One region of the Kocuria sp. CPCC 205260 genome, then DNA from elsewhere that is predicted to be linked to it. Evidence: riboswitches for the same ligand, from Rfam matches in the RefSeq annotation. Region 1 holds a riboswitch; each other region holds the start of a gene.
The links. A riboswitch is a leader RNA that binds a small molecule or an ion and turns the genes downstream of it on or off. The one in region 1 is predicted to bind S-adenosylmethionine.
Positions count from the first base shown of each region.

Region 2: linked by a shared signal. The riboswitch ahead of RF645_RS10080 (bifunctional o-acetylhomoserine/o-acetylserine sulfhydrylase) and the one ahead of RF645_RS12250 (LLM class flavin-dependent oxidoreductase) in region 1 are both predicted to bind S-adenosylmethionine.
Region 3: linked by a shared signal. The riboswitch ahead of RF645_RS04910 (hypothetical protein) and the one ahead of RF645_RS12250 (LLM class flavin-dependent oxidoreductase) in region 1 are both predicted to bind S-adenosylmethionine.
Region 4: linked by a shared signal. The riboswitch ahead of RF645_RS11025 (MetQ/NlpA family ABC transporter substrate-binding protein) and the one ahead of RF645_RS12250 (LLM class flavin-dependent oxidoreductase) in region 1 are both predicted to bind S-adenosylmethionine.

Region 1 covers NZ_JAVKPT010000010.1:22,861-28,612, forward strand. The annotation lists gene RF645_RS12230 (AMP-binding protein) at 1-355, opposite strand, end outside; gene RF645_RS12235 (ABC transporter permease) at 429-1,325, opposite strand; gene RF645_RS12240 (aliphatic sulfonate ABC transporter substrate-binding protein) at 1,322-2,368, opposite strand; gene RF645_RS12245 (ABC transporter ATP-binding protein) at 2,365-3,165, opposite strand; SAM riboswitch class I at 3,164-3,270, opposite strand; SAM riboswitch class IV at 3,387-3,501, shown strand; gene RF645_RS12250 (LLM class flavin-dependent oxidoreductase) at 3,583-4,998, shown strand; gene RF645_RS12255 (amino acid transporter) at 5,141-5,752, opposite strand, start outside.
Region 2 covers NZ_JAVKPT010000006.1:17,479-23,230, reverse strand. The annotation lists gene RF645_RS10090 (S9 family peptidase) at 1-390, opposite strand, end outside; gene RF645_RS10085 (CPBP family intramembrane glutamic endopeptidase) at 463-1,239, shown strand; SAM riboswitch class IV at 1,308-1,424, shown strand; gene RF645_RS10080 (bifunctional o-acetylhomoserine/o-acetylserine sulfhydrylase) at 1,492-2,853, shown strand; gene RF645_RS10075 (homoserine O-acetyltransferase) at 2,864-4,036, shown strand; gene RF645_RS10070 (endonuclease domain-containing protein) at 4,794-5,333, shown strand; gene RF645_RS10065 (alpha/beta hydrolase) at 5,496-5,752, shown strand, end outside.
Region 3 covers NZ_JAVKPT010000002.1:48,455-54,206, reverse strand. The annotation lists gene ilvD (dihydroxy-acid dehydratase) at 1-12, shown strand, start outside; gene RF645_RS04915 (sodium:alanine symporter family protein) at 154-1,641, shown strand; gene RF645_RS04910 (hypothetical protein) at 1,737-2,219, opposite strand; SAM riboswitch class IV at 2,254-2,367, opposite strand; gene RF645_RS04905 (hypothetical protein) at 2,429-2,851, opposite strand; gene RF645_RS04900 (2Fe-2S iron-sulfur cluster-binding protein) at 3,019-3,711, opposite strand; gene RF645_RS04895 (succinate dehydrogenase) at 3,783-4,595, opposite strand; gene RF645_RS04890 (glycosyltransferase family 39 protein) at 4,652-5,752, opposite strand, start outside.
Region 4 covers NZ_JAVKPT010000007.1:85,983-91,734, reverse strand. The annotation lists gene RF645_RS11050 (DivIVA domain-containing protein) at 1-48, shown strand, start outside; gene RF645_RS11045 (DUF485 domain-containing protein) at 232-561, shown strand; gene RF645_RS11040 (cation acetate symporter) at 566-2,185, shown strand; gene RF645_RS11035 (GlsB/YeaQ/YmgE family stress response membrane protein) at 2,400-2,687, shown strand; gene dxr (1-deoxy-D-xylulose-5-phosphate reductoisomerase) at 2,839-4,113, shown strand; SAM riboswitch class IV at 4,216-4,328, shown strand; gene RF645_RS11025 (MetQ/NlpA family ABC transporter substrate-binding protein) at 4,428-5,306, shown strand; gene RF645_RS11020 (methionine ABC transporter ATP-binding protein) at 5,399-5,752, shown strand, end outside.

The DNA of each region.
Region 1 (5,752 bases):
CGGCCTTCTGCAGGTCGGCGTAGGTCCAGGTCTGGCGGTCGCCGGGCTCGCCCTCGAAGTGCAGGGCCACGTGCGAGCCGCGCCCGGCCTCCACATGGCGGTCCACGCAGTTGACGGCGACGTTGAGCTTGCCGCCCTCGAACCAGGCGATCTCGGGCACCGAGTAGATGGGGCTGCCGTCGTCGTCGGTGCCGATCCGCTGCGGCTTGTCGAAGCGGTGCGTCGTGTGCCACGGCTGCGCCCAGTCCAGGCGGGAGGCCTGCTCGGCCCAGAAGGCCACGCGCGCCTCATCGGAGATCCGCGCGGGATTCGGCGTGGGGGCCAGGGGATCGGAGTAGGACTGCGTTGCGCTCATACGGGTGCTCCTTGCGGGGTGCCCGCGGCTGCGGGCGGGTTCTCGGAACGGGTCGAGGACGGCTTCCAGGGTCTCAGGTCCGGCGCACTGCGCCCCAGCGGGCCTGGGCCCAGCGCTCGAACAGCCCGAGCAGGGCGTCGGTGAGCTTGCCCAGGATCGCCAGCAGGACGATGGCCAGCAGCAGGCGGTCGGTGCGCCCGTTGTTCTGGGAGTCGGTGAGCAGGAAGCCCAGGCCCATCGAGGAGCCGAGCAGCTCGGCGGCCACCAGGAACAGCCAGGCCTGGGCCAGGGCCAGGCGCAGGCCGGAGATCACAGAGGGCATGACCGCCGGCAGCTGGACGGTCAGCAGCAGGCGCAGACCGGAGAAGCCGAAGGATCGGGCGGCCTCCACGAGATGGCGGTCGACCTCCCGCAGAGCGGTCGAGACCGTGGTGAACACGGGGAAGAACGCGCCGATGGCCACCAGGGTCACCTTGGAGTTCTCGCCGATCCCGATCCACAGCAGCAGCAGCGGCACCCACGCCAGCGACGGCACCGCGCGCAGCGCCCCGATCAGCGGCGAGCCCAGGGCGCTGGCCCAGGGGGAGAGCCCGATCAGGGAGCCCACGGCCAGCCCGAGCAGCGAGCCGATCACGAATCCGACGACCACGCGCTGGGTCGAGATCCCGATGTGGGTCCACAGCGCCCCGTCGGTCAGCAGCTCGCCACCGGCCTGCAGGACCGCCAGGGGACGCGGCAGCTGCACCGGGGAGAACGTGCCGTTCGTGGACAGCAGCTGCCACATCGCGAGCAGTGCCACCGGCAGCAGCAGTCCCAGGCCGACCCGGGCCCAGGGGCTGCGCAGGATGGCGCCCCGCGGGGCGGGGGTGCGGACCGAGCGCTGCGAGTCCGGACGCTGGGAGCCGGGACGGTCGGAGCCCGCGGGCTCCGGAGCCTCGGAGGCTGGTGCGGAGGTGGTCGTGACGCTCATGCGCTGTGCCCTTCGATGATCTCGGCCGCGCGCTGGGCGCTGGCCTCCTGCGCGAACCGCGCGTCGAGGATGGTGTCGATGGCCTTCTGGACGGTCTCCAAGTCGGGGACGTCACCGGTCTCCACGAGGATCGGGGCGATGCGCTCGAGGACCTCGAGCTGGTCGTCGCCGGGGACCGGGTCGATGTCAAGGTGCGTGCGCTCCCAGACCCGCTCGGCCGTCGTCGTCTCGATCTCGGAGGCCTCGGCCAGGATCGCGATGCCCTCCTGGGGGTTCTCCAGCGCCCAGGCGCGGGCGTGGGCGTAGACGTCCACGACCATCTGGGCCCCGCGCGGGTTGATCTCCAGGAACAGCTCGCGAGCGTTGAGGAAGCAGTAGGTGTTGAAGGCCAGGTCGCGCTGGAACAGCACCGCCCCGTCCTGCTCGGCGCCGGCCATGATCGGGTCGAGCCCGGACCAGGCGTCCACCTGCCCGCTGGTCAGGGCGGAGCGGCCGTCGGCGTGCTGGAGGTTGACCACGGTGGTCTCGTCGAAGCCCATATCCGCCGCCGACAGCGCCTGCAGCAGGAAGAAGTAGGGATCCGTGCCCTTGGTGGCCGCCACCGACCTGCCGCGCAGATCCTCGACCGAGCGCAGGGGCGAGTCCGCGGTGCGCACGAGTGCTGCCCACTCCGGCTGGGAGCAGATGTCGATCGCGCGGATGGGGGAGCGGTTGGTGCGCGCCAGCAGCGCGGCCGAGCCCGCGGTCGAGCCGATGTCGATCGCCCCGCCGCGCAGGAACTCGTTGGCCTTGTTGGACCCGGCCGAGAACGTCCAGTGGACCTCCTGGCCGCCCTCGGCGGCGACGGTCTCCAGCCAGCCCTTCTCGCGGACGATCAGCGACAGCGGGTTGTAGGTCGCGTAGTCCAGGTAGATCTCGGTGTCCGAGCCGGAGGCCATGCCGCGGCCCGGGCCCTCGCCCTCCATGACGCACCCGGACAGGGGCGCGGCGGCGGCCCCGACGGCGGCCAGGCCCAGCAGGCGACGACGCGTCAGCCCGCTCATGCCTCCACGCCCAGCAGGCCGAGCAGGTGCCTGCGGGCACCCGTCAGCTCGGGATCATCGCGGTGGCGCGGGCGGGGCGAGTCCACCGTGAGGATCTCCTGGATGCCCGCCGGCCCGCCCTCCGGCGGCGTCCCGAGCACGACCACGCGGTCGGAGAGCACCAGGGCCTCCTCGACGTCGTGGGTGACCAGCAGGACCGTCGTGGGATCGGCGGCGTGGATCTCCAGCAGCAGGTCCTGCATCTTCAGGCGCGTCAGTGCGTCGAGCGCGCCGAACGGCTCGTCGAGCAGCAGCACCTGCGGGTTGCGCGCCAGCGCCCGAGCCAGCGAGGCCCGCTGCGCCATGCCTCCGGAGATCTCCGACGGGTGATCCTCCGCATGCCTGGACAGCCCGACCAGCTCGAGCAGGTGGGCCACCCGCTGCTCGGCCTCGCGGCCGCGCACGCCGCGCGGCAGTCCGAGCGCCACGTTGCGGGCCACGGTGCGCCACGGCAGCAGCCGCGGCTCCTGGAAGCCCACCGCACAGCGGGGGTCCAGGCCGCGCACGGGCGCGTCGTCGATCAGGACCCGGCCGGCCGTGGCGGTGCCGAGACCGGCCACCGCGCGCAGCAGGGTGGACTTGCCGCAGCCCGACGGGCCCAGCACGGAGACGATCTCCCCGGGGCGGACCTCGAAGCTGACATCGGCCAGGACGTCGCGCCGGCGGCCCCCGGAAGACGGGAAGGACTTGCCGACCCGGTCGAAGGTCAGGGCGGCGGCATCGACCGTGCTCAGGGCGGACGGGGGTGCAGAGATCATCACATCACTCCATCGGTCCTGGCATTAGCACCTTGTGCCGCGGATGGACGGCACTGGTTGCTGCGGCGTCGACGAGCCAGGTCTCTCGGCCGCTCCGGATGGGAACCGGGGGTCATTCAATGCCCTGGTCCGGGGAGACAGCAAATCGGAGGACGAGCGGGGCAACGCGCGGCATGGGCTTCGCACTGTCGCCTCAGGTGTGCATAGGATGACGCTCACACGATCAAGAGTTCCGGCCCACAGCCCTGGCTGGCCGGACGGCAACCCTCTCCCGTAGCGGGGTGCCCCAGGTGAGGATCGGGCCGCTCGCTAGACCGCGTGCGGCAAGTACGGCGCACGCACGCGCTGGACCCGCAGGTTGGCCGCGGCATGAGCGGCGCACGGGGCGCGGGTCTGTCTTCTCAGGAGCAGCCTTCTATGGCCAAGCGGATCTCCCTGAACGCCTTCGACATGACCTGCGTGGATCACCAGAGCTTCGGGCTGTGGCGCCACCCGCGCTCGCGGGCCACGGAATACAACACGATCGAGTACTGGACGCACCTGGCCCAGGTGCTCGAGCGGGGCCGCTTCGACGCCCTGTTCCTGGCCGATGTGGTCGGCATCTACGACATCTACCGCAACTCGGCCGCCCCCTCGATCGCCGACGGCGCGCAGGTCCCGGTCAACGATCCGTTCATGCAGATCTCCGCCATGGCCGCGGTGACCCAGAACCTCGGCTTCGGCGTGACCAGTGCGGTCACCTACGAGCAGCCGTACACGCTGGCCCGCAAGTACGCGACGCTGGATCATCTGACCCGCGGGCGCGTGGGCTTCAACGTGGTGACCTCCTACCTGCCTTCGGCGGCCGAGAACCAGGGTCTGCCCACGCAGATCGAGCACGACGAGCGCTACGAGATCGCCGAGGAGTTCCTCGACGTCTGCTACAAGCTGTGGGAGGGCTCCTGGGAGGACGACGCCGTCGTGAAGGACGTGGAGCGCGGGATCTACGCCGATCCGGCCAAGGTCCACCCGATCCAGCACCAGGGCAAGCACTTCACGGTGCCTGGTGCGGCGCTCACCGAGCCCAGCCCGCAGCGCACGCCGCTGATCTTCCAGGCCGGGGCCTCCTCGCGCGGGCAGGCCTTCGCGGGCAAGCACGCCGAAGCCGTGTTCATCGGCGCCCTGCGCCCGGACCTCACCCGGTACATGACCGACCGGATCCGCGACAAGGTCGAGGCCGAGGGCCGTGACCGGGACGACGTGAAGATCTACGCGATGCTCTCCGTGGTGGTCGACGAGACCGACGAGAAGGCCCAGGCCAAGTACCGCGAGTACCAGAGCTACGCCAACCTGGAGGCCTCGCAGGCCATCATCGGCGGCTGGTCCGGGCTGGATCTGTCCACGTTCCAGGAGGACGAGGTCCTGAACTACGTCAAGACCGAGGCCATCCAGTCCTTCCTCACGCCGTTCACCATGCAGGACGGCACCAAGCAGTGGACGCGCGAGGAGATCGCCCGCCACTGCGCGATCGGCGGCATGGGCGATGTGGTCGTGGGCTCGCCGCAGACCGTGGCCGATCAGCTCGAGACCTGGATCGACGAGGGCGGGCTGGACGGGATCAACCTGGCCTACCACGTGTCCCCGGGCTCGTTCGAGGACTTCGTGGAGCACGTGGTCCCGGAGCTGCAGAAGCGCGGTCGCTACCGCACGGACTACGACGGGCCCACCCTGCGCGAGAACGTCTACGGCGCCGGGCAGACCAAGGTGCTCGACACCCACCCGGCGGCCAAGTACCGCGGGGCCTACGTGGGCAGGCCGTCCACGGCGGACACCCCGTCGCGGGATCTCGGCTGAGGGCTGGAGAACGGCAGCCGGCAGAGGCCCTGGCCCTTCCGAGGCCCTTTGCCATCACTGGCAGGGATGCAGCGCCGATGCATGCGTCCGGGACTTCAGGCTGCTGATCCCGAGGGTTGCGTGCGGAGGCCTGCGTGGGGCCTCACGTCACGTGCACGAACGGGCGGTCCTGCTTGCGCGGCACCGCCCGGCGCAGGACCTCATGCACCGCCGTCGCCGTCTGACCGCGGCCGAGGAGCAGGAAGCGCAGGGAGTTGACCAGGGGCGAGCCGTCGGACCACTCGAGGTAGAGGTGCGACGGCCGCCCCGTCCGGTCCCGGACGGCCAGGGCCACGCCGGCCAGGCAGGTGGGCACCGACGAGCCCTCGGCGCGCAGGACGCGGTGGCCGTCGATCTCGTGGGCGCTCACGCGCAGCCGGTCCTCGAAGTCCGATGGATCGCGCAGGGTCACCTCCACGAACAGGACGCCGTCGGCCGAGGGAAGGCGATGCCATTCGCGCTCGTCGCGCAGCTTCTCGGCCAGGTCGGGGTCGCTGAGCAGGAGCTGCTGGGCCTGGGCCCCTGCTGCGCCCAGCTGGGTGCGCGGCCGGTGCGCGATCAGCCGCACCGTGCGGCCGCGGCAGCTGCGCAGCCAGTCCTGGGAGGTCTCGTCGAAATCGATGCTGCGGATCCGCAGCTCCGAGGCCCGCCAGACCCGCGAGGCGAACGACGCCGCCAGCAGGGCCGCGATGAACACGAGGGCCACGTGGAGGCC
Region 2 (5,752 bases), on a different contig from region 1:
CTCGCCGGGCAGGGACTGGCCTGCCACGATCTGCGGCGGCTCCCACCCCTCCTCAGCAGCCGGGACGCGGCACTGCACCGAGTGCTCCCCGCCCTCCACGGTGCGCGTGAAGTACCACCAGTCGCCGCGCCGCCACGGCACCGACAGGTCCGTCTCCTGCACGCGGTTCCGGACCTCCTGGAAGAGCTGCTCGCGCAGCGGGGCCAGCTGGGCGGTGGCGGACTCGGCGTAGGCGGTCTCGGCCTCCAGATGCGCGATGACCTCCGGGGACTCCTTGTCCCGCAGCCACTCGTACGGGTCCAGGAAGGCATCGCCGTGGAACTCGCGGACGTGGTCGCGACGCACGGCCGACGGGGGAGCGAGCGGAAGATCCGAGTTCTGGGAGGTCATGGCGCTCATCGTAGGAACCGGCGCCGACAGCACAGGCCGCTGCCGTCGTGCCCCTGGCCCACAATGGAGCCCATGACCGAACAGCGCTCTCAGGCCCCAGCCCAGCCGTCATTCGGCTCCCAGCGCGCCGATCTGTGGCTGCAGATCCTGCTCGTGCTGGGCGTCTCGCTGGGGGCCAGCGCCCTCTGGTCGCTCCTCGACCTCGCCGAGACGCTGTCCACCAGCTCGATCGCCGAGTCGACGGCCTCCATGAACGCGGCGCAGAGCGGCTTCCCCCTGTTCGACGTCCTGCGCCGCAGCCTCGGGATCCTCTTGGCTCTGGTCCCGCCGCTGCTGGCGCTCTATCTGCTGGCGGGCTCGGCCGGTCAGCTGCGCGGGCTGCTACACCGGATCGGCCTGGACCGCCGAGCCCCGCTGGCGGATCTGGGCCTGGGGACGCTGCTCTTCGCCGTCATGGGCCTGGGCACCCTGGCGCTGTACCAGGCGGGCCGCCAGCTCGGGATCACCGCCGAGATCGTCACGAATGCGGGCGGGACATCCTGGTGGGAGGTCATCCTCCTGCTGGCCTCGGCGCTGCGGCACTCGCTCGTGGAGGAGATCATCGTCGTCGTGTTCCTGGCCGATCGCCTGCTGCGCGTGGGATGGACGTGGCCGGCCGTGCTGATCGGCTCGGCCCTTCTGCGCGGCAGCTACCACCTGTACCAGGGCGTCGGTCCGGCGCTGGGCAACGTGGTGATGGGACTGGTGTTCCTGTGGCTCTACCGCCGCACCGGACGCGTGATGCCGCTGATCATCGCGCACTTCCTGCTGGACGCCGTGGGCTTCCTGGCCGGGCCCCTGCTGTTCTGACAGCGGCCGCCACAGGACGCCGCACGCGGGTTTGCGCCGGAGCCGTGCTCGTCCGAGAATGGAAGGCAGGTCACGAGAGCCAGCGACAAGCCCCAGCTAGCTGGCCGGCAACCCTCCTTCCGCGGTGGGGTGCCCTGGGTGAGGACCGGGCCGGTGCGCAGACGCGCACACGGCAAGCGCGGGTCACGGCACCCGGTCCGACGGGTGCGTCGGACCTCGGTCCGCGGCCCCGGAAGACAAGGAGTCGCCGACATGTCCGCACAGCAGCCCACCCCCTCCGCCCCGCAGGGCTGGAGCTTCGAGACCCGTCAGATCCACGCCGGTCAGGAGCCCGATCCCGTCACCGGCGCCCGTGCGTTGCCGATCCAGCAGACCACCTCGTACGTCTTCCCGGACGCCGAGACCGCAGCCGGTCGCTTCGGGCTCAGCCAGGTCGGGCCCATCTACACCCGACTGACCAACCCCACCACCGAGGTCGTCGAGAACCGCATCGCCTCCCTGGAGGGCGGGACCGCGGCCGTCATGGTCTCCTCCGGGCAGGCCGCCACCACCTACGCGATCCTCAACGTGGCCGGGGCCGGCGATCACATCGTGGCCAGCCCGTCGCTGTACGGAGGGTCGTTCAACCTGTTCAAGCACACGCTGTCCCGGCTCGGGATCGAGACCACGTTCGTCTCCGATCCGGACGATCCCCAGGCCTGGCGCGACGCCGTCCAGCTCAATACGAAGGCCTTCTACGCGGAGTCCATCCCGAACCCCCGCAACGACGTCCTGGACCTGGAGACGGTCTCCGCGATCGCCCACGAGTCCGAGGTCCCGCTGATGGTCGACAACACCATCGCGACCCCCTACCTGCTGCGGCCGTTCGAGCACGGCGCGGACGTGGTGATCCACTCCGCCACCAAGTTCCTCGGCGGGCACGGAACCTCGGTCGGCGGGTTCATCGTGGACTCCGGGCGCTTCGACTACACCCGCTATCCGGATCGCTTCCCGGGCTTCACGGAGCCGGACGAGTCCTATCACGGCCTCGTGTTCGGCGAGGTCTTCGGGGAGAACGGGCCGTTCGGGGCCAACGTGTCCTTCGCGTTCAAGATCCGCACCCAGCTGCTGCGCGACATGGGCGCTGCCATCTCCCCGTTCAACGCCTTCCTGATCGAGCAGGGCATCGAGACGCTGTCGCTGCGCATGGAGCGCCACGTCGCCAACGCTCAGACGGTCGCCACCTGGCTGGAGGCCCACGAGGGCGTCGAATCCGTGTCCTACGCCGGGCTCGAGTCCTCTCCGTGGCACGAGCGTGCGCAGAAGTACGTCCCCGGCGGCGCAGGTTCGATCCTCGGCTTCGAGCTCGACGGCGGCTCGGAGGCCGGCCAGGCCTTCGTGGACGCGCTGAGCCTGCACTCGAACGTCGCGAACATCGGTGACGTCCGCTCGCTGGTCATCCACCCGGCCTCCACCACGCACGCTCAGCTCTCCCCGGAGGAGCAGCTGGCCGCCGGCGTCGCCCCGGGGTTCGTGCGCCTGTCCGTGGGACTGGAGCACATCGACGACATCCTCGCGGACCTGGAGCTCGGCTTCGCCGCGGTCAAGGCGCGCGGCGCAGGGGGAGCGGTCTGAGGTGACCGCCATCCAGAGCACGACCGCGCGCTCGCAGCAGCCCTTCCGCACCGAGGGGCTGCTGCGCCGCGCCCGCATCGGCGACCTCGGGCTGGAATCCGGGGCCGTGCTGCCCGATGTCGAGCTGGCCTACGAGACCTGGGGCGAGCTCGACGACCGCGCCTCCAACGCGGTGCTCGTCGCGCATGCGCTGACTGGAGACACCCATGTCACGCGCGGACGGGTCGCCGAGGACGCCACCTCCTTTGACCGTGTCTCCGCCGAGGCACCGGGCTGGTGGGACGGACTGATCGGGCCCGGGCGGGCGATCGACACCGACCGCTTCTTCGTGGTCGCCATCAACATGCTCGGGGGCTGCTACGGCTCCACGGGTCCGTCGACCCTGATCCCGGAGGGCAGCCCGCGGGCCGGTCTTCCGTGGGGATCGGACTTCCCCGCGGTGACGATCCGCGACTCGGTGCGCGCCGAGCAGCGCCTGGCCGAGCAGCTGGGCATCGCGTCCTGGCGGTTGGTCGTCGGCGGTTCCATGGGCGGTGCGCGGGCCCTCGAGTGGGCCGCCACGTTCCCCGAGCAGGTGCGCGCCTGTGCGGTGATCGCCTCGACCGCCGCCTCGAGCGCCGAGCAGATCGCATGGGGCCAGGCGCAGCGCCTGGCGATCCGCAACGACCCCGACTTCCGCGGCGGCGACTACTACGACGGCGTCATCCCCTCCGTGGGCCTCGGAATCGCACGGCGGATCGCGCACACCACCTACCGCGCGGCACCGGACCTCAATGCGCGCTTCGGCAATGCGGCGCAGGCCGGCGAAGATCCGGGGGCGCCGCTGCCGGGGCGCCGTCGGGGCCGGTATGCGATCGAGAGCTACCTGGATCATCAGGCCGCCAAGCTCGTGGGCCGCTTCGACGCCAACTCCTACCTGGTGCTCAACGACGCCCTCATGGGCCACGACGTCGGCCGCGGCCGCGGCGGCGTCAGGCAGGCGCTCGCGGCCACCACCTGCGACTGGCTCGTGGCCTCGGTCGACTCGGATCGGCTCTACCTGCCCTCGGAATCCGAGGACCTCGCCCGGCTTCTGCCCGGCGACGTCCCCCACCGCACCATACGCTCCGGCGCCGGGCACGACGGCTTCCTGATCGAGCACGAGCAGATCGGCGAGCTGGTCCGAGCCGCCTTCCTCTCCTGAGGGGCCCTACCGAAGCGACGCATCGACCCTCCTCGCCGCCGAGGGGACCCATTCGTCACGATTCACGCCGGATTAGACGTCCGATGCGTCCCGTCGGCGATCCCGTGCGCCCTGTGCGTCCCCTCGGCGTACTGCGCGCACGAGATCCCCGGTCCACACGGAATCCCGGGCAACGCAGATCCGAAGTACGGCGTTCATGCCTCCACAGACGCCCTTTCGGGCACTGGACCGGGGCGACGACGGCGGGGAGCGGATCCGTTCGCATCGGTCGGCGCCGTGATCCGCTGCACTGTCTGCCATGCCGAGACCACGTCACAGTCCACCTGCCTGCCTGCAGGGCCGCGTCTTCACGACCGCCGAGGCTGAAGCGGCAGGCGTCGCCAAGCGTCATCTGTCGGGGAGGCAGTACTGCTCCTGGGGCAAGGGCCTGTGGTCCTGCGCCGATTCGCGCCCTGACCCCCGCACCAGATCCGGTCTGCTGAGGATCCTCCCGGCTCTGCAGCAGGAAGGCTGGGCAGCCAGCCACACGACGGCCGCCATCCTCCACGACTTCCGGCTCCCCGGCAGGCTCGGGCATGTCGGCGGCATCCATCTGTGCTCCTCGACATGATCAAGGCCTCGAGGACACGGCGTCGTCGGGCACCGGAGTCAGTTCCATGCCGAGGATCTCTGGACCGACGGCTCGGTCCGCCTCACGTCCCCGGCCCGAACACTGCTGGACCTGGCCGCATCGACTGACGCTCGCGGTCGGCACGTCATGACTCACCAGCAGCTCGTGGCCGTCATCGACGGTGTGATCTGCGAGCACCGCACGGGCATCAGCCGGGGCGTGCCGGCGCTTCGCAGCCAGAGAGACCTCAGCACCGATCTCGAGCGGTTCGAGAGCCATCGCGGCGTCCGCAGGGTGCGCCAGGCCCTGCTGCGCGCGGTCGCCGGAGTGGACTCGCCGCTGGAGACCTATACGCGGCTCGTGCTGGAGGACCATCGCTTCACCGGGTGGGAGGCTGATGTCGAGATCCGATCCCCGGGTGGCCGTCGGGTCCACCCTGACCTCGCGGATCGCAGGCACCGGCTGGCCGTGCAGGTCGACGGTGCGGTCCACGAGGACCCGCGGCAGCGACTTCGGGATGTGGAGCGGCAGCGGGCTACGGAAGCGGCCGGGTGGACGGAGCTGCGTGTGGTGCACACGGATCTCGACGTCGTGGATCCGACGGATCCTGGATGCGAGCCGAGGATCGTCGCCCTGGTGCGGGCACATCGGCAAGCGGTCCGGGCGTGGGAGCTCGCAGGGCCCTGACGAGCCGCCGCCCGAGTGCGAGATCTCGTGAAGGGACGCGTGCGACACGATTCAGGCGCGGGAAGACGTTCGTTGCGTCCCCTCAGCGGCAGTTCCTCCGCGCGGGAGCGAGAGGAGCGACGGAAGCGGGGCGTGCTGCGCGCGGATGCCATGATGGTCGGCATGAGCGAAAACCCCGTCGTGATGTGGAACCGTGACCCCGCCGAGTCCCCGGAGGCGCCCCTGCTGGTGCTCTTCCACGGCTTCGGCTCGAACGAGCAGGACCTCATGGGCCTGGTGCCGCAGCTGCCGCAGGATTTCGTAGTGGCCTCGGTGCGCGCCCCGCTGGCCCAGCCTCCCGGCTACAGCTGGTTCCCGCTCTACGACGAGGAGGCCTTCGGACCCGAGGCCATCCGCGCCGCGGTCGAGCCGCTCGTGGG
Region 3 (5,752 bases), on a different contig from region 1:
GTCGAGGACTGAGGTCCTCGAGCTCGGCGCTTCGCGTGGGCAGTCGGGGCACCAGCCGCAACTCGCCGGAAACCGGGGTGATGTACATTGCTCCAACTGCTGGGAACGGCCTGTGATCGCTCCGGCAGATTCCTCTGAGAAGCGGGAGTGCACATGGAGCAGCTCACTGAGCTCGTCGGCAGCGTCGGCAATTTCATCTGGAGCTGGATCGTCTTCGCGATCCTGATCGGCACGGGTATCTACCTGACGATCAGGACCAGGGCGGTCCAGTGGCGGTCCGTCCCGGAAATGTTCCGGGTGCTGCGAGACCCTCCCGGTGAGGACCCGGACGGCAAGAAGTCGATCTCGTCGTTCCGCGCGTTCACCGTCTCGGCGGCCTCACGCGTGGGCACGGGTAACATCGCCGGCGTGGCCATCGCGATCAGCGTGGGCGGGCCCGGCGCCGTGTTCTGGATGTGGGCCATCGCGGCCATCGGCGGCGCCAGCGCGTTCGTCGAGTCGCTGCTGGGCCAGCTCTACAAGCGCAAGGGCGAGACCGGCTACTACGGTGGACCGGCCTACTACATGACCTACGGGCTCAAGAAGCACTGGATGGGCATCCTGTTCGCGGTGATCATCACCGTCACCTACGGCCTGGTGTTCAACTCGGTGCAGTCCAACGCGATCGTGGACTCGCTGTCGGGCTCGCTGGACATCGACCCGTCGGCCGCCGGGGCCCTGCCCTTCAAGCTGATCGTGGGCGCAGTGGTCGTCGTGCTGACCGCCTCCATCATCTTCGGCGGCGCCCGCCGCATCTCCGCGGTCACCCAGGCAGTCGTGCCGGTCATGGCCATCCTGTACGTGCTGCTCGGGCTCCTGGTCGTCGTCCTGAACATCGGCGAGGTCCCCGGCATGGTCGCCGACATCGTCCTGGGCGCCTTCGGCATCCGCGAGTTCGTGGTGGGCGGCTTCATGGCCGTGTTCGTCCAGGGCCTGCGCCGCGGACTGTTCTCCAATGAGGCCGGCATGGGCTCCGCGCCGAACGCCGGTGCCTCGGCCTCCGTCTCTCACCCGGCCAAGCAGGGCTTCGTGCAGTCCCTGGGCGTCTACTTCGACACCTGGCTCGTCTGCTCGGTCACGGCGTTCATCGTGCTGCTGTCCAACCCGAGCTTCGGCGACTCTGCCCAGGGCGCCTCGCTCACGCAGACGGCACTGGGTCTGCAGCTGGGCACCTGGGCGGTCCACTTCCTGACCATCGCGATCTTCCTGTTCGCCTTCAGCTCGGTGATCGGCAACTACTTCTACGGCGAGGCGAACATCATGTTCCTCACCCGCTCGCGCGCGGTGATGAACGGCTACCGCCTGCTGGTGCTCCTGTCCGTGATGGTCGGCTCGGTGGTCGCCCTGGATCTTGTGTGGTCTCTGGCCGACGTGATGATGGCGATCATGGCCACGATCAACCTGATCGCCCTGATCCTCCTGGCGCCCGTCGCCGTCAAGGTGATGAAGAACTACGAGGCCCAGCGCCGCCGCGGTGAGGAGCCCACCTTCAACGGCTCCGACATCCCCGGCCTCACCGGGCTGGATGCCTGGGACGGCACCGACGTGATCACCACCGGCGCGTTCTGGACCCAGCAGATGAAGCGCGTGGGCAAGGCCTGACCCGCTTCCGCCGCTGAACGACGACGCAGCCCTCCTCCCAGCCATAGCGGCGGGGAGGAGGGCTGTTTCGTCGGGTCGGTCGCCGAGGGCCCCGATCAGCGCTGACCGACGGCCTTCAAGCAGTGCCTTGCCGCTGTGATCGGGTCCTCCAGGTGGTTCATGCGCTCGATCCACAGGGCCCAGACCCTCAGGTCGTAGGCGACATCCGGGTCGTGCTCCTGGTCCTGGCGCATGACGATCAACGTCACCAGCATCTCCCAGGCGCTCTCCGGGGTGTGTCCGAGAGCGCGGGCGGCCCGAGCCACCTCCGGGGCATTGTTCACGTTGGGCAGGTTGCCGAAGCGCCACACGCTGTGCGCGCAGGCCATGACGGTCGTTGAGTGGCCCTTGCGGGGGAGGAGGAACAGGACTCTGCTCCACTCCCGGGCCTCCCGATCTCCGAAGTCGATCCACCGGTGGTTCGTGCGCGGCGGCACCACGGGTGCCTCCGGTGCGAGGTGCAGCGGCACGTTGTAGGGATGCAGATGCTCGAGATCGGAGCGCTTCGACTCCAGTGCTTGGTGCAGTGCGTCGGACATGAGGTCCTGCCTTCCGGGCCGCGCAGCGCGACCCCGTCGAGTCTTGCCTCAGCGAGTGCGCTGAGGCCCGTTCTGCTCTGGAAGCACCCGGGAATCGAGTTCGGGTTGCTGCGCGGCCGGCCAGGCCCGTGAGGCCGCGCTCTTGAACGTGTCCTGAAATTACAAGAAGGCTCCGACAGCACAAGCCCCATGACGCGGTGGTGCCGTGCTCACAGCACCAGGACCTGCGGCAGGACGCCGAAGATGACGGCGAGCACGAGCGTGAGCAGATGCAAGACCAGGAAGACGGTTGCGGCAGTCTTCACCCCGGAGGACGGGTACATCTCGCGCGGCATGCGGATGCGGGGGTAGATGGCCAGCGCCGCACCCAGGATCGCCGGGGCGCCCAGGGGCAGGAACGCGACGAGCATGGCAGCGACCAGATCGGCGGTGCCGCCGAAGTCGGGCTCCGTGACTGTGGACGCGGCGCCGATCGAGAACAGGATCGTGAGCGGGGAGAGCAACAGTGCACCGGCCAGCACGAGGATCGTGAGCACCAGAGCGGTGACGGCGCTGCCGGGCGCGGAGGGCCTCGGGGACCAGGTGGCCTGCGGGTAGGCGTAGGGCTGAGCCTGCGGGATATAGGGGTGCATCGTGGACTCCTGGTCGAGCGGGAGAGGTGAGTTGCTGATGCAAATATATGACCCCGCCCGAGTGTTCGCAACTGCGAATGCTAAGGGGCGCGCAGGCGTGTAACTACAAGAATCCCGGAGGCGCACTCCGGCGCCGCAGCGCCAGGCCGCCGCCGCGGCCTGGCGACTCAGCGACGACGGCGCAGATGCTCCCTCGCCACTGCCGAGAGATTCTCCAGCGGCAGCCCGGCGGGGCAGACCTCGGTGCAGTCGCCCAGGGTGGAGCACGGCCCGAAGCTCTCCTCGGCGGCGTCGAGCACCTTGCCGGAGCGGGTGCGGCGGTCGTCGTCGTCCTTGGCCAGCGGGGGGAGCTCGGTGAGCAGCGAGCCCACGAACAGCTGGCCGGAGCCGTTGGGGCAGGCGGCCACGCAGGCCCCGCAGCTGATGCACCCGGCCTCGGTCAGTGCCTTCATGCCCACGGGGCCTCCGGCGGCCTTGACCACGGTGCGCAGCGCGGCCTTCTTGTCCACGGACAGGTCCTTCTTCACGGGGAAGGCGGCTGCGCGCAGCGGCTCGATCCGCACGCGCTCGCCGTCAGTGAAGGCCGCAACCTGCTGCTGGCACGAGGCCCGGTTGAGCTGGGGGCCGTGGGCCACGCCGTCGACCGTGACGCCGCACTTGCCGCAGATGCCCTCGCGGCAGCCGTCGTCGTAGGAGATCGGCTCCATGCCCTCGGGCAGCTGCTCGTTGAGCAGGTCGAGCAGCTCCAGCACGGTCGTCTGGGGGCTCACGCCGGTGACGGTGTGGGTCTCGAAACCGCCCTCGGACTCGCCGTCGGCCTGGCGCCAGACCTCGACCTGCAGGGTGCCGGTGATGCGCATGGGACTCCTTCGGTGCCCTCGCGCCGGGACCCGGTCGCGGAAGGCGGTGTTGCAGTGCGGGGGAGGACGGCTCAGCGCACCAGGCGCAGGAGCACGGCCACGGGGATGGAGGCGTTGCCCAGGGCCACGCCGGTGCCGACCAGCCGCCCGGCCAGCTCGAAGCGCTCGCGGGCACCGCGCTGGGCGGACAAGCCGGTGTCATTGCCGATCTGGACCAGGCCCTGGGAGGTGTGGGCGGCCAGCGCCAGCATGGCGGCCAGGTACAGCCCGGCCACGGGCGGGCGGCGCAGGGATGCCACCAGGTTGTCGTAGGCGGCACCGGGCTCGTGACGGCGCGAGGCGGCCGGCCGCGTGCCCAGCGTGAGATCCGCCAGGTGGAAGGCCGTGAACAGCCCCAGGACGGTGCCGGTCGAGCGCATGGAGCGCTTGAGCCTCTGCCAGCGGGTGCGCCGACGACCCTGCGGCAGCGGCCTGGGCTGAGCGGCAGCACGGCGCTCGGAGGCCTGGGCGCGCACGGTCAGCACCGCCGCGCAGCTCAGGTGGGTCAGCGCATCGGCCAGCAGCACGACCCGGAAGGCCCACAGCACGGTGCGCCGCGGCAGGACCGGCGCCCCCAGCGTGCGCAGGTGGTGGGCGTAGGAGTCGAAGCGGCCGCGTCCCAGGTAGACCTGCAGATTGCCCAGCATGTGGATCACGGTGTACCCGGAGAGCACGGCGCCGCTGGAGGCCATGGCGAGCTTCACGTCCGGGGTGGGCGGGAAGCGCTCGGAGGTCTCCAGGGCCCAGGCCCAAAGACGACCGGCGGACTCCTCGAGGGTGCGCCGCGTGGCAGGTGAGACCGCGGAGAGGACTCGCTCGGTCTCGGCACGGAGGTTCTCGGTCATGGGACAACAGCCTAGGGCGAGGGGCGCCTCCGAGGTGACGACGGTATGACGCCGAGTTACCCGGCAGCCGGGGCCGGGCACTCCAGCAGGGTGATCCGGAAGCGGGTGCTGCGGTCCTCCTGCGTCTGCTCGCAGCCGTTGTCCCGCAGGTGGGACAGCACGGTGTCGTGGAACTTGTTCTCCTTGTTGGAGACCACGGAGGTGGCGCCGACGGTGTCGATCTCCCAGGACTCGTAGCCGGGGCGGTTCAGCCCGTAGAGGTTGTCCGCGCTGATCCGGTCCTCCTGGAGCATGGGATCGGCGATCTCGTGCTCCGGCGGATAGGCGAGCAGGACGCCGCGGTTCGACCGGTCCATGAAGATCACGGTCTCGCTCCGGGCGACCAGAGCAGATGCCGTCGCGTAGTTGTCACCGCCCTTGGCGTCCCATGTGTTCTGCCCCAGCAGCGACGGGACGGACAGCCCCAGCAGGCCCGCGCTCAGCACCGCCGCCGCGGGTCGCCATCGGATCGTGGCCAGGGACGCCGTCAGGGCCAGGACCAGGAACGGGGTCGCATAGGTGAAGTAGCGCTCCTGGAACAGCTGCTTGCCCATCATCTGGGCCAGCAGAATGCAGGCCATGGGGAACAGGGGAAAGCTCAGCAGCCACAGGACGAGCCGGCGGCCGGGACCGCGCAGGAGGCCCGCGGCCAGGATCAGCGCGATCAGTCCCATGAACCACGGAGCCAGCTCGAGGGCGACGTCGTTCCACGGCTCACCCCGATTCCCAGGACTGATCGGAACGGTGCGCAGGAGAATCCTCCTGATCACACTGCTCACTGTCAGGTCGATCCAGCTGATCTGGCTGCTCTGGGACAGGGCGCTCAGCCCCAGCGGGAGCACCAGACCGGTGGTGCCTCCTGCCGCGATCAGGACCTTCAGGAACGGACGACGTCCCCAGGCCAGGGCTCGCACGAGGTAGAGCACCACCGCGGAGGCGGCGTACATGGAGAATCCGACGGCGGCGGCCTGCAGCACCGCGAAGCCCACCAGCGCCGCCGTGCCTCCGCGGTCGCGGAAGCGCTCGAAGCACCACAGCGCCGCAACGGAGGCGAGGACGGCCATGGCATAGCCGCGGGCTTCCTGGCCTGCCCAGGACAGACCGGGCAGGACGGCGAA
Region 4 (5,752 bases), on a different contig from region 1:
GATGCCTTCCTGGATGCCCTCGTGGACCTGGTGCTGATCCTGGACTGAGCGCCGGCCGGGGGATGTCTTGGCAACTCGATGCCGTGTCTCGGAGTGGCGCCCTCAACCTTGAAGATCGCTGATTATGGTGTGTGTCACACCTGTGAGTAACAGAGCTCACGTCGACTCTTCATCGAGAGGATCCCCGTGACCGACCAGCCCCGCATCGCGGAGCCGACGGCAGAGGACTTCATGGCGGCCCAGGCTTCGCCTCAGTTCCAGTCCCTGCGCAGCACGCACCGCCGCTTCGTGTTCCCCATGACCGTGTTCTTCCTCGTCTGGTTCTTCCTCTACGTCCTGCTGTCCATCTACGCGCCGTCCTTCATGGGCCGCGAGGTGCTCGGCAACGTGAACCTCGGAGTGATCCTGGGCCTGTTGCAGTTCGTGACGACCTTCGGCATCACCGCGGCCTACGTGGTCTTCGCGAACAAGAACCTCGACAGCCAGGCGCAGGACATCCGCGCCGATCTCGAGGCCGGCGACTTCGCCTCCCGCTCCCGCAGCACCGGACAGGAGGCCTGAACCCATGAGCCCCCAGATCTCCCTGGCGGAGACATCCTCGAGCACGGTCGGATCGCCCTGGATCAACATGTCGATCTTCCTGGCCTTCGTGGCGGTGACCCTGGTCGTCGTCATCCGCGCCTCGAAGTCCACGCAGAGCGCGGCCGACTACTTCGCCGGAGGCCGCTCCTTCACCGGCACCCAGAACGGCCTGGCGATCGCCGGCGATTACCTCTCGGCGGCGTCGTTCCTCGGCATCGTGGGCGCGATCGCCGTGCAGGGCTACGACGGCTTCCTGTACTCGATCGGGTTCTTCGTGGCCTGGCTCGTGGCTCTGCTGCTGATCGCCGAGCCGCTGCGCAACACGGGCAAGTTCACGATGGCGGACGTCCTGTCCTTCCGCCTGCGCCAGACCCCCGTGCGCATGGCGGCGTCGATCTCCACTCTCAGCGTCACGCTCTTCTACCTCCTGGCGCAGATGGCAGGCGCGGGTGCGCTCGTGTCCCTGCTGCTGGGGGTGACCTCCAGCACCGGGCAGTCCGTGGTGATCCTGGCCGTGGGCGTCCTGATGATCGCCTACGTGCTGATCGGCGGCATGAAGGGCACCACGTGGGTGCAGATCATCAAGGCCTGCCTGCTGGTCGCCGGCGTGGCGGTCATGACGGTGTGGGCACTAGCAATGTTCGGCTTCAGCTTCTCCGGCCTGCTCGGGGGAGCCGTGGACACCGCAGGCGACCACGCGATCCTGGAGCCCGGGCTGCGCTACGGGCTCAGCGAGGTCACCAAGCTCGACTTCGTCTCCCTCGGCCTGGCCCTGGTGCTCGGCGCGGCGGGCCTGCCCCACGTGCTGATGCGCTTCTACACGGTCCCCACGGCCAAGGAGGCCCGCAAGTCGGTGGTCTGGGCCATCGTGCTGATCGGCACCTTCTACCTCTTCACCCTGGTGCTCGGCTATGCGGCCGCGGCCCTGATCGGCGCCGACCGCATCGCGGCGGCTCCGGGCGGAGTGAACTCGGCGGCGCCGCTGCTGGCCTACGAGCTCGGCGGATCCCTGCTGCTCGGGTTCATCGCAGCCGTCGCCTTCGCCACGATCCTGGCGGTCGTGGCGGGTCTGGCCATCACGGCATCGGCGTCGTTCGCCCACGACATCTACGGCAACGTGCTCAAGAAGGGCAAGGCCACCGGCAAGGAGGAGCTGCGGGTCGGCAAGATCACCGTGGTCGTGATCGGCGTCGTGGCCGTCCTGGGCGGGATCGGTGCGCAGGGGCAGAACGTCGCCTTCCTGGTGGCCCTGGCCTTCGCGGTCGCAGCCTCGGCGAACCTGCCCACGATCCTGTTCTCGCTGTACTGGAAGCGCTTCACCACCCGCGGCGCGGTGTGGTCCATGTACGGCGGCCTGATCACCGCGGTCGTGCTGATCATCTTCTCCCCGGTGATGTCCGGGGCGGAGACCTCAATGATCGCCAGCGCCGACTTCGCCTGGTTCCCGCTGACCAACCCGGGCATCGTCTCGATCCCGGTCGGCTTCCTGCTGGCCATCATCGGCTCGCTCACGGAGAGCCGCCGCGAGAACCGCGAGAAGCAGGCCGAGATGGAGGTCCGCTCCATGACGGGAGTCGGGGCCGAGCCCCCGGTCGATCACTGAGCTGCGCGGCTCTCGGATCATCTCGGGGCTGACCTGGGGCGATTCGATGCACAAGTGCATCTGAGAGAAGTGTGAGAGACGCCTCAGCGGCTCGGGGCTAGGATGCTCCCCCCGAGCCGCTCAGGGTCTACTCTCGAGGAGATGCTCAGCAGTCTGAGCACTCGACCCCCAGTTCAGGGACGTCGCACTTGCGTCCCGGAAGAGGAGAAGCACCATGATCGGATCCATCATCGCCTGGCTGGTTCTCGGCATCATCGCCGGCGCCATCGCCAAGCTCATCATGCCCGGCAAGCAGGGCGGCGGCATCGTGATGACCATCATCCTGGGCATCGTCGGCGCCTTCGTCGGCGGCCTGATCGCCATGGTCATCCCGGGCCTGCACCCGGCCGGCAGCACCCTGTCCATCGGCTCGATCGTGCTCGCCATCATCGGCGCGCTCGTCGTGCTGTTCATCTACGGCGCCCTCACCAAGGGCAGCCGCGGCGGTGCCGTCGAGCGCTGAGCCGACGCGTTCCGCAGCACCTGCAAGCGCCCCGTCCCTCGTCGAGAGGGGCGGGGCGCTTCGTCTCCTCCGGGCCAGGGGGCGTGCGCGGAAGGGGGGGCGCGTCCAACGCGCTCCGGCAGCGCTGGAGGCAGGTCGGCATACTGGAGCCATGTCCGAGATCTCCAGCGAACAGCGTCCCGCCCCCCAGGCTCCCCTGTGGGCCGAGTCCCAGCGCCGCATCTGCATCCTGGGCTCGACCGGCTCCATCGGCACGCAGGCGCTCGACGTCGTGCGCACCGCCGCGGCGTCGGCCGATCAGCAGGCCCCATTCCGGGTGGTGGCCCTGGCGGCCGGCTCGTCGAACCTCGAGCTGCTCGCGGAGCAGGCCGTCGAGACCCGGGCCCCGCTCGTGGCGACGTCCGGCGATGTCCAGGACGCGGCGCTGCTCGAGCGCATGATCGCCTCGCGGGTCCTGGCGCTGGGGGAGGACTATTCCCCGCAGATCCTCGCGGGATCGGAGGCCGCCGTGCAGGCGGCGCGAGCGCCGGGGGCCGATCTCGTCCTCAACGGCATCACCGGCTCGATCGGGCTGGCCCCCACCCTTGCCGCCCTGGAGGCCGGCAAGCTGCTGGCCCTGGCCAACAAGGAGTCGCTGATCGCCGGCGGTGAGCTGGTGCGCCGGGCCGCGCAGGCCTCCCCGCACGACGACCCGCTGATCCCCGTGGACTCCGAGCACTCAGCCCTGGCCCAGGCGCTGCGCAGCGGCGCGTCGGCAGAGGTCGACCGGCTCGTGCTGACGGCCTCCGGCGGACCCTTCCGCGGGCGCTCGCGCGATTCCCTGCGGGACGTGCGCCCGCAGGACGCCCTGGCCCATCCCACCTGGGACATGGGGCTGATGGTGACCACGAACTCCTCGACCATGGTCAACAAGGCCCTCGAGGTCCTCGAGGCCCACCTGCTCTTCGACATCCCCTTGGAGCGCATCGACGTGGTGGTGCACCCGCAGTCCGTCGTGCACTCGATGGTGCAGTTCGTGGACGGCTCCACCATGGCTCAGGCCTCCCCGCCGGACATGCGCCTGCCGATCGCGCTGGGCCTCGGCTGGCCGCATCGGGTCCCGGGCGCCGCCTCGCCGTGCGACTGGACTCAGGCGGCGACCTGGAGCTTCGAGCCGCTGGATGAGGAGGCCTTCCCAGCGGTGCGTCTGCTCAAGGAGGCGGCGGCTTCAGGGCCCACCGGCCCTGCCGTGTTCAACGCCGCGAACGAGCAGGCGGTCCTGGCCTTCCACGCCGGGCGCCTGCGCTTCCTGGAGATCGTCGAGCTCGTGGCCGAAGTCGTGCGGGAGCATGAGCCCGTCGACGAGCTGAGCCTCGAATCGGTGCTGGCAGCCGAGGCCTGGGCTCGCTCCCGCGCTGATGAGCTGGTGAGGCAGAGGCGTCGATGAGCCGGGACGCGGCCGACGTGCAGTCGGTGCCTGAGCCAGAGCCCGTGCCAGGCCTCGTGGGGGGCTCGCCCGCACCGGACTCAGATGCTAGGATCTGCGCCGGATGACGAGATCCGGCGCGAAGCTCTGGCTGGCCGGACGGCAACCCTCTCACCGTGGTGGGGTGCCCCAGATGACCATCCGGCTCCGGTTCCGCACCGCGGCAAGCACGGATTTGGGTTCGTGCGCAGCATCGATGCGCACGCCTGACGTTCAGCGCCGCCGGTCACCCCGATGGGATCGGACAGCTCGCTGAACGAAAGGCAACCCCTCCCATGCGCGCACACCGTCTCTCCGCCCTGGCCGTGACCACAGTCCTCGGCCTGACCCTCGCCGGCTGCGGCGGCGGCGGCGACTCCGATGAGGCCCCCTACGACGACGGGGTCATCAAGATCGGCGTCGTCGGCACCACCCCCGTGAACGAGGCCCTCGTGGAGAAGGCCGAGGAGGAGGGCATCACCGTCGAGCTGGTCGAGCTCTCCGAGTACAGCCAGGTCAACCCGGCGACCGTCTCCGGCGACGTCGACATGAACTGGTTCCAGCACATCGCGTACCTGGCGGACTACAACAACAGCTCCGGGGAGAGCATCACCCCGATCGCCTCGACCTCGATCTACCCGCTGGGCCTGTACTCCAACAAGTACGAGTCGCTCGAGGACATCCAGGACGGCGACGAGATCGCCATCCCCAACGACTCGATCAACCAGTCGCGCGCGCTGCTGCTGCTGCAGGCCAACGGCCTGGTCGAGTTCACCTCGGACACCACCGCCCCGACCGAGTCGGACATCGACACCGAGGCCTCGAAGGTCTCCGTCACCCCGGTCTCGGCCGAGCAGACCGTGCTGTCTCTGGACTCCGTGGCCGGCTCCGTCATCAACAACGACTTCCTGGCCCGCGGCGACATCGATCCCGATTCGGCCCTGGCCTCCGACGGCGCCGAGAACGAGAACGCCCGTCCGTACGTGAACCTGTTCGCCACCACCGAGGCCAACAAGGACGACGAGACCCTCCACAAGGTCGCCGATCTCTTCCACACCCCGGAGGTCGAGGAGGCCGAGAAGGAGGACAGCAAGGGCACCGCGGTGACCATGGACCTCTCGCAGGAGGAGCTGGAGCAGGTCCTCTCCGATTACGAGGAGGACCTCCAGAAGTGACCCCGGCCGAGCAGTTCCACCCCGGCAGCGAGCCGGTGGCCGACGCCGCTGACACGCAGCGGCGTCGGCCCGGGCCCGAGACCGAGGCGATCGTGCGCTTCGACGGCGTCACCAAGTCCTTCACCACGGGCAAGGGCAGGACCAAGCGGGACGTGACCGCAGTCGACGATGTCACCCTCGACATCCGCCGAGGCGAGATCTTCGGCGTGATCGGCTACTCGGGTGCCGGCAAGTCCACGCTCGTGCGCCTGATCAACGGCCTGGAGCCGGTGACCTCCGGCGTCGTCGAGGTCGACGGCCGCCGGGTCGACGGCCGCACCGAGAATCAGCTGGCCCCGATCCGTCGCGACATCGGCATGATCTTCCAGCAGTTCAACCTGTTCACGTCGCGCTCCGTGGCCGGCAACGTCGAGTACCCGCTGAAGCAGGCGGGCTGGTCGGCGGCC